DNA from 2 places in the Ferrimonas gelatinilytica genome. Region 1 is predicted to be linked to the other one. Evidence: predicted binding sites of a transcription regulator. Region 1 holds the regulator's gene; the other holds the start of a gene.
The links. Region 1 encodes MetJ, which represses methionine synthesis genes. Its sites were predicted from a motif close to TAGACGTCTAGACGTCTA; they were not measured.
Positions count from the first base shown of each region.

Region 2: the regulator MetJ is predicted to act here: its motif matches at 2,176-2,193, upstream of metH (methionine synthase).

Region 1 covers NZ_BAABLF010000029.1:100,873-110,339, reverse strand. The annotation lists gene ABD997_RS14280 (malic enzyme-like NAD(P)-binding protein) at 1-680, shown strand, start outside; gene ABD997_RS14275 (TSUP family transporter) at 839-1,573, opposite strand; gene metJ (met regulon transcriptional regulator MetJ) at 1,644-1,964, opposite strand; gene metB (cystathionine gamma-synthase) at 2,148-3,293, shown strand; gene metL (bifunctional aspartate kinase/homoserine dehydrogenase II) at 3,343-5,688, shown strand; gene metF (methylenetetrahydrofolate reductase) at 5,708-6,595, shown strand; gene ABD997_RS14250 (glutathione peroxidase) at 6,705-7,184, shown strand; gene ABD997_RS14245 (3'-5' exonuclease) at 7,397-8,017, shown strand; gene ABD997_RS14240 (TerC family protein) at 8,046-8,816, opposite strand; gene ABD997_RS14235 (pyridoxal-phosphate dependent enzyme) at 9,057-9,467, shown strand, end outside.
Region 2 covers NZ_BAABLF010000008.1:78,398-87,864, forward strand. The annotation lists gene cobO (cob(I)yrinic acid a,c-diamide adenosyltransferase) at 1-318, opposite strand, end outside; gene ABD997_RS07645 (alpha/beta hydrolase) at 364-1,872, opposite strand; gene metH (methionine synthase) at 2,241-5,951, shown strand; gene ABD997_RS07655 (Flp family type IVb pilin) at 6,379-7,344, shown strand; partial or broken gene ABD997_RS07660 (MFS transporter) at 7,492-7,764, shown strand; gene gltS (sodium/glutamate symporter) at 7,864-9,090, opposite strand.

The DNA of each region.
Region 1 (9,467 bases):
TTGGGGCCGGTGCGGCGGCCATCGCCTGCATGGAGCTGCTGATCAAGTGCGGTGCCATGCGCGAGAAGATCTACATGCTGGATCGCAACGGGGTGATCCACACCCGGCGCGATGACCTCAATGAGTACAAGAAGCTGTTCGCCAACAACACCGACAAGCGCACGCTGCAGGACGTGATCGCCGATGCGGACGTGTTTGTCGGTGTCTCCGGGCCGGACCTGCTCAGTGCCGAGGATGTCGCCCTGATGGCGGACAAGCCGGTGATCTTTGCCTGCTCCAATCCGGACCCGGAGATCAAGCCTGAGCTGGCGCGCTCGGTGCGCCCGGACGTGATCATGGGTACCGGTCGCAGTGATTACCCCAACCAGGTCAACAACGTGCTCTGTTTCCCGTTCATCTTCCGGGGAGCCTTGGATGTGCGGGCCAGCGCCATCAACGACGCCATGAAAGTAGCGGCGGTGGAGGCACTGCGCAGCCTGGCCAAGGAGCCGGTGCCGCAGAACGTGCTGGACGCGTATGGCAGTGAGGGGATGAGCTTCGGCCCGGATTACGTGCTGCCCAAGCCGGTTGATGGCCGTCTGCTGCCGCGCATCGCCCGCGCCGTGGCCCAGGCCGCTATCGACTCCGGTGTCGCCGGTATTGACACCCTGCCGGATGGGTACCTTTCGGACGCCTGCTGAGGCTCTGCCCAGTCCCTACCGAGCCCGCCACTGTGCGGGCTTTCTTGTATCTGCGGACTTTGGGGCACAGTGATACGAGTTCCTAGATCCTAGATCCTAGGAACTCGGAACCTGTCTCCTGCTCCCAAGCTCGGGTGTGTCCCGGGAGGAGTCGTCGTTCAGGGCAGGAGGGCGGTCAGAGAGCGGAAGATCAGCAGCAGGCCAGCGCCGCCGCAGAGGGTCAGAGTGGCGTTTTTCAGCCGCTCCGGCGCCACCAAGGTGACCAGTTTGTCCCCCAGCAGGAAGCCCACCACCACAGGGGGGATCAACCACACCCCGCGCCAGAAGTCGTCCCAGCCGAAGGCACCGGCCAGTATCAAAAGCAGCAGGGAGAGAGCCGCACTGAAGACGAAGAACCCCGCCAGGGTATGGCGCAGGGCGGCGGCGGAGCGGTGATTATTGAGCAGCAGAGCCAGGGGGGGTCCCCCCATGGCGGAGATGGCGGCGAAGACCCCGGAGACGATGCCAGCCCCGAACAGGTTGGTGCGGCTCAGCGCCAAGCTGTACCTGTGGTGGGTCAGCCACACCGCCAGTAGGACGATCAGGCCGATCCCCAGCCCCAGCCAGTGGGCGGAGGCCACCAACAGCAGCCAGGTGCCGAGGATCCCCCCGGGCAGGCGGCCCAGCAGCGCTGGCGCCAGTATCCCCAGCTCGAAGCGTACGCCGGTGCGCAGCAGGGTAAAGAGGGAGACCAGCAGGCCCATCATGATGATGGGTCCCGGTACCCAACTGGGATCGATCAGGAACAGCAGCGGCGTGATCACCACCGCCAGGCCAAAGCCGATGGCACTTTGTACCAGGGCGCCAAGCAGGACAATCAGCCAGATCAACAGCAGTTCGAAGGAGAGGAGCATGGGCTTCCCGAGTCAGCCAGGAGACAACAAAAAGCCCGCCGTGAGGCAGGCTTTCCAGAGGGAACCAGACTCAGTCGTCCAACTGTTCCGGATCAATTCCCAGCGAGAGCATGATCTCACGGGCCGCAGCCGGGATATTGTCCGGCTGGTCTTTGCGCAGGTCCTCGTCTGAGGGCAGCGGCTGGCCGGTGTAGGCGTGCAGGAATGCTTCGCACAGCAGTTCGCTGTTGGTGGCATGACGCAGGTTGTTGACCTGGCGGCGGGTGCGTTCGTCGGTGAGGATCTTCAGCACTTTGAGCGGGATGGAGACGGTGATCTTCTTGACCTGCTCATTTTTCTTGCCGTGTTCTGCGTACGGACTGATGTAGTCGCCGTTCCACTCGATACTCATCGATGCACCTATAAGTCATGATAACGGGAGCAATTTTAAACTCATGGCAGAGAGAGTCAATGGTCGCCATCTTGACTGATACACGTTTGGATGGCTAAACGTCTTGACGCCTTTCTTGGTGCCGTTTAAGTTAATCCAACATGAACGAATTGTTGTCAATGCGTCAACCCGGAGGATGCACCCATGAGCCAGCCTCAGCTTGCCACCATCGCCGCTCGAGAAGGGATTGAGAGCGACACGCAGCATGGTGCCGTTGTTCCCCCCATCTACCTCTCCACCAGCTACACCTTCGAGTCATTCGGTCAGCCGCGCCAATACGATTACGCCCGCAGCGGCAACCCGACGCGGGGCACCTTGGGGGACGCTTTGGCCAAGCTGGAGGGGGGAGTCGGCGCCGTGGTCACCGCCACCGGTATGGCCGCCATCACGACGGCCACGGCACTGCTGGGCCGTGATGACCTCTTGGTGGTCCCCCACGACTGCTACGGTGGCAGCTATCGCCTGTTTACCTCCGTGGCCGCTAAGGGCGGCTTCCGACTGGCGGTGGTGGACCAGACCGATCCGGTGGCGCTGGCCCAGGCCCTGGCGCAGAAACCCAGGATGGTGTGGCTGGAGACCCCCTCCAACCCCCTGATGCGGTTGGTGGACATTGAGGCGATCGCGGCATCGGCCCAGGCCGTTGGCGCCTGGGTGGTGGTGGACAACACCTTCCTCTCCCCGGTACTGCAGCAACCCCTGAGCCTGGGCGCCGACATCGTGGTGCACTCCACCACCAAGTACATCAACGGCCACTCCGATGTGGTGGGCGGGGCGGTGATCACTAAAGATCCCGAATTGGCGGAGCAGCTGGCCTGGTGGGCCAACTGCCTGGGGCTGACTGGCGGTGCATTCGACAGCTACCTCACCCTGCGGGGGCTGCGCACCTTGCCGCTGCGGATGAAGCAGCACCAGAGTAATGCCGAGGTGGTGGTGGCGATGCTGCAGGACCACCCGGCAGTGCGTCACGTTTACTACCCCGGCCTGGAGGGGCATCCGCAGCATGGCCTGGCCCGGCGGCAGCAGAAGGGGTTTGGCGCCATGCTCAGTTTTGAGCTCGAGGGGGGTATCACCGAAGTGCAGGCCTTCCTCTCCCGCCTTCGGGTCTTCAGCGTAGCGGAGAGCCTGGGCGGGGTAGAGTCCCTGATCTGCCACCCGGGGACCATGACCCATCGTGCCATGTCCGATGAAGCGCAGGCGGCGGCGGGGATCGGTCCTACCCTGTTGCGGATCTCCGTCGGCATCGAGGATCCCCAGGACCTGCTGGTGGATCTGCAACAGGCGTTGGGCTGAGCCTCATCGCCAGCGAACCCGGTCGGAACTTAAGGAAGGGAGCCACAGCGTGTCACGTCGCACCTTGCACAAATTTGGTGGCAGCAGCCTGGCGGATGCCGACTGCTACCGCCGCGTCGCCCATATCCTGTTAACCCAGGGACACAGCGATGATCTGGTGGTGGTCTCCGCCGCCGGTAAGACCACCAATGCTTTGATCAGCCTGCTGGAACGGGCTCGGCAACATCGCGAGTTCAGTAACGAACTGGCGCAACTGACGGAGTTTCAGCAGGGGCTGATCCGCCGTTTGCTGCTGGGGCCCGAGGCGGAGACGATCCTGGCCCAGTTCAACGATGACCTGGCGACCCTGCGACACTGGCTGGGGGCCCCAAACCGTCATGGCGCCGAGATCCAGGCTTTGGGCGAGGTGTGGTCCTCCCGACTGCTGGCGGCACTGCTGGGCCAGCTGGGGGTGAAAGCCCAGGCGCTGGATGCACGCCAGTTCCTCCTGGTGGGGGCAGACCGTGCCCCGGATTACGCCAGTAGCCGTGATCGACTGAACCGCTTCCTGGCCCAGAGTCCGGACACCCGGATCGTGATCACCGGCTTTGTGGCCAACGATGGCCACGGACAGAGCGTGCTGCTCGGACGTAACGGTTCCGATTACAGTGCCACGGTGATCGGGGCGCTGGCGCGGGTGGACCTGATCACTATCTGGAGTGACGTCCAGGGGGTGTTCAACGCGGATCCCAACCGGCTGCAGGATGCCCGCCTGCAGGCGGAACTGTCTCTGGCGGAGGCCGACACTCTGGCCAGGCTGGGATCGCCGGTGCTGCACAGCCGCACATTGCAGCCGCTTAAAGACCATGCCATGGCCCTGCATGTGCGCTCTAGCTTCACTCCGGAGCAGCCCTATACCCGGATCCTGGCCGAGGGCGCCCGGGCAGAGCCGGTGATCACCAGCCTGGATGCCGTGGTGGTGCTCTACTGCCCCGAGGGGCGGCTCGATTCGGCCATCGAACACCTCCAGGCCAGTGGCCTGGCCCCGCTGGCCTGTTATCCCCAGCGCAATGCTCTGGTGGTGACCGAAGAGCTGGCCGAGGCGACCCAGGTCGCCCTGGTGGAGTGGCTGGGCGCGCCCGTATCCAGTGAGCGGGGGTGGGGCATGGTGGCGCTGATCAGCCGCCACGCCGGTCGCCTGGCCGGGGCCTTTGCCCGTCTGCTTGGCCGGCGGGCCTGGCCACTGCGCAGGGAGCCCTTGGCGCTGATCACCCTGGTGCCCAGCGATGAAGTGGCGGACCTGACCGGCCGGGTGCATCGTCGCTGCGCCGGTCCGATGAAGAAGATCGGTCTACTGGTGGCAGGCAAGGGCAACATCGGTGCCGCCTGGCTGCAGCAGTTTGCCCACTACCAGCGCCGGATCAGCGATGAGCTGGAGGCCGAGTTGATGCTGGTGGCGGTGCTGGGCCGAGAGGAGGCACTGCTGGCCCCGGAGGGGATAGAACCGGCCCAGTGGCAACCCCGCTTCGATGCCGAAGCTCGCCCCTACCGGCTGCCACAACTTATTGAACAGGCGTCAGCACTGCCGCTGGATGAGCTGATCCTACTGGATATCACCGCCAGCGAAACCCTGGCCCAGGCCTACCCGCAGCTGCTGGCCCAGGGGATCCACCTGATCTCCGCCAACAAGCAGGCGGGCAGCGGCAGTCAGGCCTTTTACCATGAATTGAAGCAGGCGGTGGCCCAGCGGCATCTTTACTGGCGCTACAACGCCACCGTGGGGGCGGGCCTGCCGGTGTTTTACGCCATCGATGATCTCAAGCGGGGCGGGGACCGGGTGCAGCGCATCGACGGGGTGTTTTCCGGCACCCTGAGCTGGCTTTTTCACCATTACGACGGTGCCAAGCCCTTCTCACGACTGGTGCTGGAAGCGCGGGAGCGCGGCCTGACCGAACCGGACCCAAGGGAAGATCTCGGGGGCATCGACATGCAGCGCAAACTGCTGATCCTGGCCCGGGAGCTCGGACTGGAGCTGGAGCTGGCGCAGGTCGGGCTGGAGACCTTGGTCCCGGAGGCGTTGCAAGGGGTCAGTGATAGCGAGTTTCTGCAGCGGGTCGAGGAGTTGGACCAGCCCATGACTGAGGCGTTGGCGGCAGCTTCAGCACGGGGGGAGACCCTGCGCTACACCGCCTCGCTGGCGGTCGAGGGGGATCGCCTGCAGGCTCGCGTGGGACTGGCGTCCGTGGCGCCGGATCACCCCTTCGCCAGCCTGCCACCGGGAGACAATCAGTTTCTTTTGCGCAGCCTTCACTACCCCGAGGGGTTGGTGATCCAGGGACCCGGCGCCGGCCGGGAGGTGACCGCGGCGGCGGTTCAATCCGATCTGGTGGCGATCTGCCGCCGCTTATTGCACTGATATCAGGGAGTCGACATTCATGGCCTTTTCTCACGCCCAGCAGGTTGAAGCGCTGAACGAGCGACTCTGCTCCCTGCGCGATCTGAACATCTCGTTCGAGTTTTTCCCGCCCAACTCGCCGGCCATGGAGGAGACGCTTTGGGCCTCGGTGGAGCGGCTGGCCCCGCTCAAACCGAAGTTCGTTTCTGTCACCTATGGCGCCAACTCCGGGGTGCGTGATCGGACCCACAAGGTGATCGAGCGGATCCACGCGGAGACCGGTCTGCAGGCGGCACCGCACCTGACCCTGGTGGATGCCAGCGACGAGGAGCTGCGGCAGCTGGCGCGGCAGTACTGGCAGCAGGGGGTGCGTCATATCGTGGCCCTGCGCGGGGATGTGCCAGAGGGACAGCCCAACCCCAACCGCTACGCTTCTGACCTGGTGGCCCTGCTGCGCCAGGAGCACGATTTCGAGATCAGTGTCGCCGCCTATCCGGAGGTGCACCCGGAAGCGCGAAGTGCCCAGGCGGACCTGATAAACCTGAAACGGAAGGTCGATGCCGGTGCCACCCGGGCGATTACCCAGTTCTTCTTCGATATCGAGGCTTACCTGCGTTTTCGTGACCGCTGTGCCGCGGCGGGGATTGATGCGGAGATCGTGCCAGGGATCCTGCCGGTCACCAACTACCAGCAGCTGCTCAAATTTGCCAACTTCGCCAAGATCCGGATCCCCAACTGGCTCCATCACATGTTCGACGGCCTGGAGGAGGACCCCGCCACCCGCAAGTTGGTGGGGGCCAACGTGGCGATCGAGATGACCAAGGTGCTGGCGCGGGAGGGGGTGGGTGATTTCCACTTCTACACCCTAAACCGGGCCGAGCTCTCTTACGCCATCTGCCACTCACTGGGGGTGCGCCCCGGCGTTTGAGAGTGATCGACCATCACCTTGTCGGCGTTTGAGATAACTACCGGAAGCCACTGGTCTTTGATGGTGGTATTTCGTACTCTGGGGCTCGATAACACAAGGAGGTTTGGGTATGAGTGCCCTCTATCAATTTACCGTCGAGAGCAATTCCGGCGCCCAGATCCCGATGTCGGAGTATCAGGGCAAAGTTCTGTTGATCGTCAACACCGCCAGCAAGTGCGGTTTCACCCCGCAGTATGAGGGACTGGAGCAGCTGCACCAGGCGTACTCGGAGCGCGGCCTGACGGTGCTGGGCTTTCCCTGCAACCAGTTCGGCAACCAGGAGCCGGGCAGTGCGGCGGAGATCAGCGATTTCTGCCAGCTCAACTACGGGGTCAATTTTCCGCTGATGGCCAAGGTGGAGGTCAATGGAGACGACGCCCACCCGCTCTACCAGCACCTGAAAACCGAGGCACCCGGGGTGCTGGGCAGCAAGGGGATCAAGTGGAATTTCACCAAGTTCCTGGTGAACCGGGATGGCGAGGTGGTGAAGCGTTACGCCCCGACCACCACACCCAAGTCCATTGCCGCCGACATCGAGGCGCTGCTGTAAGCGCGTCGACGGTGGCATGATCCGAGAATACGGGCCCCAGCGGCCCGTTTTTGATCTCTGCAGTTCTGTAGTCAGGTTACTGTCACGGCGAGCGGCAGCACCGGGTTGACGGGGATGGGTCCCCGCAGGGGCAGGATGGGAACCTTTGCGTTATTATGGCTCCGGCGATAACCGCCGCCACCCAGTCCCCCTCTCTGTTAAGGAACCCTGCTGTGTCCCAGCCCGCTGATACCCTGATTGTCCTAGACTTTGAAACCTCCGGTCTGTCGCCGGATCGGGGTGATCGCGCCATCGAGATCGGTGCGGTCAAACTGCATCGGGGCGAGGTGGTGGCGCGGTTCCAGCAGCTGATGTATCCCGGTTTTGCCATCAGCCCCTTTATCGAGAGCTACTGCGGCATCGACAACGCCGAGTTGGCCAAGGCGCCGCCCTGCGCTGAGGTGATGGCGCAGTTTGCGGAATTCATCGGCGATCACAACCTGGTGGCCCATAACGCCAGCTTTGATCGACGCTTCTTGGATGCGGAGCTGGCGCGGATCGGCGCTGGGTATGGGGGCGAGTTCGCCTGCTCGTTGCTGCTGGCCCGACGGCTCTATCCCCAGGCTCCCAACCATAAGCTGGGTACCCTGGTGGGTTACAAGGGGATCCGGCACGATGGGGTGTTCCACCGCGCGCTGGCGGATACGGAGATGACGGCCAAGCTGTGGTTGGCAATGCTGGCGGACCTGGCCCGGGAACACGGCATCCACAATCCCAGCTTCAGCCTGTTGCAGCAGTTGGCCCGTCAGCCCAAGGCGTCGGTGGCCAGCTTTCTGAGGCGTATGGCGGGTTAGGGCGGTTTATCCGTCGGCCCGCTCCCGCTCATTCACTCTCTCCCTCCAGCCCGCTGTCCGGCGCCATCGGTTTGCGAAGTTTGACCGGATCCTGGCGTGTTTTGCGCAGCTTGAGGTTGAGCATCTCCACTGACACGGAGAACGCCATCGCGAAGTAGACATAGCCTTTGGGCACGTGACCGCCGAAGCCCTCCACCACCAGGGTCATCCCCACCAGCACCAGGAACGAGAGCGCCAGGATCTTCACCGTCGGGTGCTGGTCGACAAACTCGCCGATGCGTCGGGCGGCCATCAACATGACAACCACCGCCAGGACGATGGCGATCGCCATGACCGCCAGGTCCTCCGCCAACCCCACCGCGGTGATCACCGAGTCCAGCGAAAACACCAGGTCCAGCAGGGCAATCTGAATCAGGACCATCGCCATTCCATTGACCTTGCCGGGTCCGTGCACTTCCTTGGCCCCCTCCAGGCTGTTGTGGATCTCCAGGGTCGACTTCGCCAACAGGAACAGCCCCCCGCCTATCAGGATCAGGTCCCGGCTGGAAATGGCGCGGCCCAGGATCTCGAACCAGGGCTCAGTCAGTCCCATCACCCAGGTGAGGGAAAAGAGCAGCGCCAACCGGGTGACCATGGCCAGCATCAAGCCGAGGCGACGGGCTCGTTCCCGCTGCGCCGCGGGCAGGCGGCCTACCAGGATGGAGATAAAGATGATGTTGTCGATGCCGAGGACGATCTCCAGGGTGGTGAGCGTCGCCAGGGCGATCCAGGCTTCCGGGCTGCTGATCCAGTCAAACACAGCGGCACTCCAGATGGATGGGGGTGCAAAAACTTTAGCGGAATCCGGTCGCTGGGGGGGAGGAAAAGCCGGTCGCCGCGGTGATGGGTTGCTAGCCTTGAGCATGGGGCTAAGTTCGCAGTGGCCTCGCGAGTCCAGCTCCGGATTCCTGGAACCTATTGCCTGGTTCCCGGGCCTGTGATCTGGCCGCGCCCTTGGTTTCATTTTAAGGGCTTTAAGGTGGCGTGGAGGATAAGCGGTATGGCACGGCGTTATGACAGCATACTGGAGACCATCGGTAACACGCCGGTGGTGCGGATCAACCGGATCGACAGCCACGGCTGTGAGCTTTACGTGAAGGTGGAGTCCTTCAACCCCATGGGGTCGGTGAAAGATCGCCTGGCGCTGGGGGTGATAGAAGCGGGCGAGCGGGATGGCAGCTTGCGGCCGGGGCAGACGGTGGTGGAGGCCACCAGTGGAAATACCGGCATCGGCCTGGCCATGGTGTGTGCCCAAAAAGGCTATCCCCTGGTGGTGACCATGGCGGAGAACTTCAGTGTCGAGCGGCGCAAGCTGATGCGTTTCCTCGGTGCCAAGGTGGTGTTGACTCCGGCCCACGAGAAGGGCAGCGGCATGGTCAACAAGGCGGTGGAGTTAGCGGAGAAACATGGC
Region 2 (9,467 bases), on a different contig from region 1:
CGCGGTATCAGCAGCACGATCCTGGGTATCCCAGGTAAATCCGGTGTCCATCACGTAAAAGGGGACACCCAGCTCGGTCAGGATATTGCGCTCGCCACACTCCCACTGACCCTTGATAAACTGGGCCACTGCACAGCGTTTGCCATGGCCCACGGCCCTGAGAACGGTGCCAAACCCGGCGGTGGACTTGCCCTTACCGTTACCGGTCAGTACCAGCAGCACGCCCCGCTCTTCGCTGGCCGCCGCCACCTTCGCGTCCACCTTGGCTTTGAGCCTCTGCTGACGCTCCCGGTGTTTCTCCTGGTCCCGCTTCTCCATCAATCACTCCCTGGCCAGCCTCGGCCCCATGTTTCCGGTGGTAGCTCACTGTGCCGCAACTTCCTCCCCGACGCCAGTGACCTCACCTTTGGCCTGGCAATGGCCCGTAAACGCATCGATCCGCTGGGTCATGTAGGAAAAAAACGGGTTCCATTTCTGCCGCAACACCTCGGAGGATGGGATCACGAACATCCCCTTCTCACCGCTGATGGCGGCATGGCCCAGGTAAACATGCTCACGTTCAGGGTCCTGGTGGGGCCCCAGCAGTGGATCAGACTCGGCGATCGGCAGGCCAACATGAGAGAGCGAATGGACCCGCTCTGGCCAACTGAGGTTAAGTTCTTCGGTTTGTTGGGAAGGAAACTCCCGGGCGTGCACCCGACGATCCCCAGGACCACGGTTTTCCACCAGGGTGGTCCGAAACGGCAGCGACGATCGCTGGAAAAATCCCTGGTAGGTCTGGAACGGATCCTGGGTCAGCAGCTGCTGATCGATCCAGGTACGGTTGACATCAAACAAGACCAGTTCATCGGGATCCGCCGCGAGGGTGAGGTAAAGCGAGTCCAGCAGAGCGCCGGTATCCACCGTTTCATCGATGATGGAGTTAAAGGAGAGCATCGGCGGCAGGGTGGCCAGGCGTTCCTCGTCCAGCTGCTCAATCATCGACCGGTTGGACTCGATCAACCGGTACACGATGTCGGCCGCATTGACCGGGAAGGAGCTGTACTTGAAGGGGTGGTACTCCGGCGACAGACTCTCCCAGGCCAGCTTATCCAACTCCAACCAGCGACCCAGCCTTGCCTGCCAGGCCGCCCCGGCGGCAATGGGGGACAGGCCGATGGCCGGGCTGACAAACACCATGGCGCACAGATCCACCGGCTGATCCTCACTCAAACGCGCCAGTTCATGGTTCAGCGCCAGCGCCGCCCCGGTGGAGAATCCGACCAGCAGTACAGGACGCTGAGAATCCTGCGCCTTGAGATGTGCAACCGCCAGGCTCACCGCGGCCGCAAGATCCTGCCATCGCAGATCCACCAGTGCCGACGGCAGCGTACCGTGTCCCGGCAGGCGCAACCCCAGTACGTGCGCCCGACGGGTGAAATGACGTGCCAGGTGAGAAAGATAGTAAGGGGAGTCGGACATGCCATGCACAAGCAGCACTGCTAGGGGCGCATCCGGGTTGGCCCACTCGAAGCTTCGATTCCAGTTTTGTGGCCACTGCGCAGGATCGGATCGGCTGCCGCTAAAATAGCGGTTAAAGGGCACCGGCTCCGTCCCCTTTAAAGCGGACGCCAATTTACGCTCCTTCTCGGCAAACAGCGCTGACTCAAGGGCCAGGTAGGCGTCAAAGTCGTCAACCTCACGGTGGGCGGTAAACTCCTCGGTCAGCGTCAGGGTATGCCAGGGGCTCAGGGTCGGCTTCTGGTTCAGCCACCACACCGCCACCGACAGCAGTGTCACGGCACCGCCGAGCGCCATCCAAAACAGCAGCACCAGCAGGCGCCGCTCCAGTCTCAGGATCCCCATGCTCACTCCGTCCCCCTCATCACTCACGACTTTATCCTAGCCACTGGTGCAAACCGCGCGGTTTACCCTGACGGGCTCAGGCTAAGAGCCAGCCCCCTATCTTCGTTGGCACCGCAAGCGTAATGATACGCAAGACTTTGAAGTAACCTGCAGATAAACAATTATAAAGTGTTAACTCCCGCCGGTTTGAAGCGGTCAGACACCGCAAGTCAGAAACGCCATGGAGGTGGCCAGGAAAAGGGTTTTGGAGCTTGTCTTACGCTTTGTCTTTTACCTCTCGCCACTGCCCACGGGTTCGCCTCTGGTATCCCCCATCGGAGTTCGCTAGTATGGACGTCTATATGGATAAAGGGCCATCCGACAACAGGTTGGCCCCAGGTAAAGGAAGTGGTTGCATGTCTCATCCCCGTTTCGCCTCCCACCCCGTCGACGCCGCCTTAAGAGCGGCAATGACAGAACGCATCCTAATCCTGGATGGCGCGATGGGCACCATGATCCAGGCCCATAAGCTGGAGGAGGAGGACTACCGGGGAGCACGCTTCGCCGACTGGCCCTCCCCCCTTAAGGGCAACAACGACCTGCTGTCCCTGACCCAGCCAGAGATCATCCGGGCGATCCACACCGCCTATCTTGAGGCCGGTGCAGACATCATCGAAACCAACACCTTCAACAGCACAACCATCGCCATGGCAGACTACAACATGGCTTCGCTGTCCCGGGAGATCAACCTTGAATCGGCCCGTCTGGCCCGCACTGCTGCTGATGCCGTCACCGCCACAACCGGCCGACAACGCTTTGTGGCTGGGGTGCTAGGACCCACCAACCGGACCTGCTCCATCTCCCCGGATGTGAACGACCCCGGCTTTCGCAATGTGAACTTCGACCAACTGGTGGCCGCCTACACCGAGTCGACCGAAGCCCTGCTGGAGGGCGGCGCGGATCTGATTTTGGTGGAGACAGTATTCGATACCCTCAATGCCAAGGCCGCGCTCTTTGCAATCGACAGCGTCTTCGAGGCCCGGGCCCAATCCTGGCCGGTGATGATCTCCGGCACCATCACCGACGCCTCCGGTCGTACCCTGACCGGCCAAACCACCGAGGCCTTCTATAACTCTCTGCGCCACATCAACCCCATCGCCATGGGCCTCAACTGCGCCCTGGGGCCCAGGGAGTTGGTGCCCTACATCAGCGAACTCAACCGCATCAGCGAATGCGCCGTCTCCGCCCACCCCAACGCCGGTCTGCCTAACGAGATGGGCGGCTATGACGAAACCCCGGCGCAGATGGCCAGGATCATCGGCCAGTGGGCGGCCGACGGCTGGCTCAACATCGTCGGTGGCTGCTGCGGCACCACCCCGGATCACATCCGTGCCATCGCCGAAGCGGTCAAAGATCATGCCCCACGCAAAGCACCGGCTCATCTTGTCGAAGGTACCCAAGTGGCGACCCGGCTGTCCGGTCTGGAGCCCTGTAACTTCGATGACGACTCGCTCTTTATCAACGTGGGTGAGCGCACCAATGTCACCGGCTCCGCCCGTTTCCTGCGCCTAATCAAGGAGGGGGACTATGAGACCGCTCTGGAGGTCGCCCGGCAGCAGGTCGAGAGTGGTGCCCAGATCATCGATATCAATATGGATGAGGGGATGCTGGACGCGGAAGCGGCGATGGTGAAGTTCCTCAATCTCTGTGCCGGTGAGCCGGAGATTTCCAAGGTGCCCATCATGATCGACTCCTCCAAGTGGTCGGTGATCGAGGCGGGACTCAAGTGCATCCAGGGCAAAGGGGTGGTCAACTCCATCTCCCTCAAGGAGGGGGAGGAGGCGTTCATCCGTCAGGCCCGACTGATCCGGCGCTACGGCGCCGCAGCGGTAGTGATGGCCTTCGATGAGACTGGTCAGGCGGACACCTATGAACGCAAGGTGGCGATCTGCACCCGGGCCTACCGGGTACTGACGGAGAAAGCCGGTTTTGCCCCGGAGGACATCATCTTCGATCCCAATGTCTTCGCCATCGCCACCGGCATCGAGGAACACGACAACTACGCGGTGGACTTTATCCAGGCGTGCCGCACCATTCGCGATACCCTCCCCCACGCCCGCCTCTCCGGCGGCGTCTCCAACGTCTCCTTCTCCTTCCGCGGCAACAACCCGGTACGCGAGGCGATCCACGCGGTTTTTCTCTATCACGCCATTCGAAACGGTCTCTCCATGGGGATCGTCAACGCCGGACAACTGGCGATCTACGATGACATTCCCGCCCCCCTGCTGGAACGGGTGGAGGACGTGGTGCTCAACCGGCGCAGCGATGGCACCGAGCGTCTGCTGGAGATCGCCGAGACCTATCGAGGCGGTGGCCAGGCGGAAAAGGATCCCAAGGAGGCACACTGGCGCAGCTGGCCTGTCAATAAGCGGCTGGAACATGCGCTGGTCAAGGGGATCACCGAGTTTATCGACGAAGATACCGAGGAAGCACGCCAGGCCGCCGATAAACCGCTGTCGGTGATCGAGGGTCCGCTGATGGATGGCATGAACGTGGTCGGTGATCTCTTCGGCGCCGGTAAGATGTTCCTGCCCCAGGTGGTGAAATCCGCCCGGGTGATGAAGAAGGCGGTGGCCTACCTCAACCCCTATATCGAGGCAGACAAGGTGGCGGGCCAATCCAACGGCAAGGTACTCATGGCCACGGTGAAGGGGGATGTGCATGACATTGGTAAGAACATCGTTGCGGTGGTGCTGCAGTGCAACGGCTTCGAGGTGATTGATCTAGGAGTCATGGTACCGGTGGAGAAGATCATCGAAGTCGCCAAGGCGGAACAGGTTGATGTGATCGGCATGTCGGGACTGATCACCCCCTCGCTGGACGAGATGATCCACAACGTCAAGGCATTCACCCGGGCCGGCATCACCTGTCCAGTGATCATCGGCGGGGCCACCACCTCTAAGATCCACACCGCGGTCAAAATCTTCGAGCACTACGAGCATGGTGCCCTCTACGTCGCGGATGCCTCCAGGACGGTCCCCGTAGTGTCCCAGCTGGTGGGCCCGGAGCGTGCCGCCTTTATTACCCGCCACTACCAGGAGTACGCCGAGCTGAAGGCCAAACGGGAGGCACAGGGCAGCCGCAAAACCCTCATCTCGCTGGATGCCGCCCGTGCCAACCGCAACCAGATCGACTGGGCGACTTACCAGCCGGCAGTGCCTAAAACTCTGGGCCTACAGGTATTCAAGGACTACCCCCTGACGGACCTGGTGGATCGCATCGACTGGACCCCCTTCTTCCGCAGCTGGGGGCTGCATGGCAAGTACCCGCAGATCTTCAAAAACCCCACGGTGGGGGAGGAAGCCCAGGAGCTGTATGACAACGCCCAATTGATGCTGAAGCAGATCATCGAGGCGCGGTGGCTGACCGCCGCCGCAGTGATTGGCCTGTTCCCCGCCAACACCTGCGATAACCATGACGATATCGCGCTCTACAGCGACGAGCAGCGCAGTGAGGAGTTACTGCGGCTGCATATGCTGCGCCAGCAGGTGGAGCGGATCGACAACAATAACTTCGCCCTCTCCGACTTTGTCGCCCCCCGAAGCAGTGGCAAAGTGGATTACATGGGCGCTTTCGCCGTTACTGCCGGGATCGGCATCGATGCCCATGTGCAGCGATTCGAGCAGGCCGGCGATGACTACAGCGCCATCATGCTCAAGTCCCTCGCAGACCGCCTGGCCGAGGCGTTTGCCGAGCGGATGCACGAACGGGTTCGCAAGGAGTTCTGGGGCTACGCCGCCGACGAGCAGCTCGACAACGAGGCGCTGATCCGGGAAAAATACAAGGGGATCCGTCCGGCGCCAGGCTACCCCGCCTGCCCGGACCACACCGAGAAGGGACTGCTGTGGCAACTGCTGGAGCCGGAAAAACATATCGGTCTCAGGATCACCGAGAACTTCGCCATGTACCCGACCGCAGCGGTTTCCGGCTGGTACTTCGCCCATCCGGAATCCCGCTACTTTGGGGTCACCGACATCGGTCAGGACCAGGTCGAAGATTATGCCGAACGAACCGGCATGACCGTGGCCGAAGCCCAAAAGTGGCTGGCGCCGATCCTCAGCTACTAACTCCGAATAGGGCGATCCATCCCCGACGCCCTGGCCAAAGATTAAGCCACCCGGTCCGGTTGATTAAGCAGGTCAACCGGACCACTCAATCTTTCAGTAAAAATGATGAGGATGCGATTTCGCATGAACATCAGCCACTCACAGTGAATAACCTTCCTTTTGGGGTCTCTGCGTCAGCTGATACCGACTCTTCGCTGTTCTCCCTCTCCCCGCAAAACCGCGCCAGTACCGGCTTGGTAGGGAATTCTTTTCAATAACTCCGATACCTAGCCGCGCTCTCGTCAGTCGGTCCGCTCGAACACCTGACTCATAAAGCTGCGAAAGAACTACAGGTTTTGCCCGGTGGGACGAGCGGGCGCCACGATTTTTCTGCCTAAACTTGAGTTCATTACATGATTCATGATCCAGGCCGTAACGGAGCCAAACGATGAAGCAGCATAAAAACAAGCAGAGAGGCCTGACGGCCGTCGAATACGCCATTGTTGGCGCACTTGTTGCCGGGAGCATGACGGCCGCCTTCTCCTCCTTAGGCAGCACCACCGCTGGCCATATCGTGAACCTGGCCAGCAGCTGGTCCGATGCTGGAGGCAGTGGCGGCTATGGCACCCCCGGTGGCAGCGGCGGGGCAACCTCTCCCGGCGATAGCGGTGGCGGCACCGCACCCGGGACCGGCGGCGGGGCCACCTCTCCCGGCAATAGCGGTGGCGGCACCACACCCGGAGCCGGCGGCGGGGCCACCTCTCCCGGCGATAGCGGTGGCGGCACCGCACCGGGAGCCGGCGGCGGGGCAACCTCTCCCGGCGATAGCAGTGGCGGCTCGACACCCGGAACTGGCGGCGGGGCAACCTCCCCCGGCGATAGCAGCGGCGGCACCACACCCGGAACTGGCGGCGGGGCAACCTCCCCCGGAGGCAGCAGCGGCGGCACCACACCCGGAAGTGGCGGCGGGGCAACCTCTCCTGGCGATAGCAGCGGCAGCTCCACACCCGGAACCGGCGGTGGGGCCCCCTCCACCGGCTCCGCTTCCTCCGCGGGTGATAGCGCAAACCCGGGCGAGAGGGAGTTGGCCGCCAGCACGGGTGCTCAAGGGGGTGGTGCAGGGTCGGGCAGCGGAGGGGCGGGTGTAGGGGCATCCGACCACGGTGGCGAGCTGCTGAGCAGCACAACCGGTAACGAGGCCGGGGGGGGAGCCTCGCAACCCGGTGCCACCTCACCCGGGACGGCCGGCAGCGCCGGCGATTCGAACGCCGATGCAGCCAATGCCGGGGGAAGCAGCACCTTGGCTGCAGCAATGCAAAACCATGGAACCTGGCTTTGGTTATTGATCCTGCTCGCCCTGCTTGGGCTACTGATGCTCAAACGTAAAGAGGAGCCCCAACCTCAGCAGGAGTGATCCAACACCAGGCAGAGGTCGCGAAGCTTACAACGGGCCGGGGGCATCTCCCCCGGCCTTTTTCTTGCTCCCCTCCCCTGGGTTTTCCCTTGGGGACCTTCATTGGCCAGTCGTTTGGCTGGCACACTACCTTCCTGATCGTTTCCGGCCTTGGCCTTCGGTAACGTCCCTGGACTCCAGGTGTATGTGGTCCAGCTGGCAGAAAAATACACGCCAAACGCCGTAGATGTCGCCTCGGGGTTGAACATCGCCGCCTTCAACGTGGGAATCGCCTCGGGGGCCTGGGGCGGTGGCCTGGTGGTCGACCTGCATGGTCTGATGCAAACTCCCTGGATCGGTGCCCTGATCGTTCTGCTGGCGCTAACCCGACTCAGCGGCCGCCTGGACAGAAGCGCATCGGCCGCCCCGTGCCCGGCCTAAGCCCACTGGATTCGGTACTCTTCGCCACTGTGTTGCCACGGGTTATCAAGCCCCCGGCCTTACGGTGGCGAAACGCCCTTTGCGGGTCACACTGAGTATCTAAAGGCCGACAAAAAAACCTATCGCCAAGGCATTAACGATGTCGATAAAGAAGCCACACACCAAGGGGACGATAATAAATGCTTGGTGGCTGGCACCATATTGCTGGGTGACTGCCGTCATGTTAACGATGGCCGTGGCAGTAGAGCCCAGGGTGATGCCACCAAACCCGGCACTGACCACCACCGCATCGTAGTTTCGCCCCATGAGACGATAAACAAGCACAGCGGTAAACAGTACCGATAGGGTGATCTGCAACACCATCACGACCGAGATGTAGCCCAGCAGTCCCTCGAGCTCCCACAGTTGCAACCCCATTAAGGCCATGGTCAGGAACATCCCCAGGCAGATGTCGGAGATCAGTGCCAGACCCAGGGTCCCCTGCTCCTCCCAACGCCTTTTACGGTTGCGAGTTAGCCAACGACCCAGGTTTCCAATGAGGATCCCGGCCAGGAGGCAACTGACGAACATCGGCAAGCGCACCCCGGCCTCTTCCAATGATTCGTTGAGGCTGTAACCGGTTATCAGTGTGACATTGAGCCAAAGCCAGGCCCAAAGCACACCGTAGTAGGTCAGCTCGGTGTGCTGGCCCGCGTCGTGTTGTACCCCGATATCCAGCTCAGCATCGCCGGAAGGTTCAACTTTATGCCTATTCAACAGATACCTGGCAATGGGACCGCCGACCACACAAGCGGCAATCAATCCCACGGTGTTAGATGCCACACCCAGTTCTAGGGCATTTTCGATACCAAGCTCTTCGACGAAGGTTGGCGCCCAGGCCAAGACGGTCCCCACACCTCCGGTCAAACTTATGGAGCCGGAAAGCAAGCCCGCCTTGGGATCCATGCCAAACATGGTGGCCACGCCCATCCCCATCAGGTTTTGCAGGATGATGAAACTGGCAGCGAGAGCCAGCAGAATAAACAGTGGTCGGCCGCCCTCGATCAATGTCTTCAGGTTTGCCCGCAAACCGATGCCAGCGAAGAAGTAAAGCAACAGCATATCCCTGGCATTGAGGGAGAAGTTCACTTGGCGATCAAATCCGTAGTAAAGCACCGCCACCGTCGCTGCACAGAGGAAGCCCCCTATCACTGGCTCCGGAATGGAGTATTGCCGTAACAGTGCGGACCGTTGAGTACACTCTTTGCCAATGAACAACAGCAAGATGGCGATAGTGAAAGCGACAAAAGCTTCGACATTGACAACCACAGGCTCCGAGGCATCCATTTCAGTCTCCACGAGAAGTAAGAACTCGTTTTTGGATGTAGCCGTTTAATCATAGCCAGCGCATTCGCATCTAAGTTTTTTACCCGTAGCGACTGAGAGGTTCCGATTAGTTGGCGAGCTCCTATTAGCGCCACGGTTTAGCACCATGTTTTGGCAACAGAATTATCGAATTTCCCAATTGCCGTCTGGTCAGGGCCAGCTCCAGGCCTGAGTGGCGCACAGATCGGCCGGCTCATATTGCTCTGAGCCTTTTAAAGAGAAAGGAAGTCGAATGGGATGGACAGCGAGCGAAAAACGCCCTTGTGGAACTGGCGTTGAAGGTAGAGATGATAATAAGGACTTCGTCTGAGGTTTAACTCAATGTATGCCCATCGAAG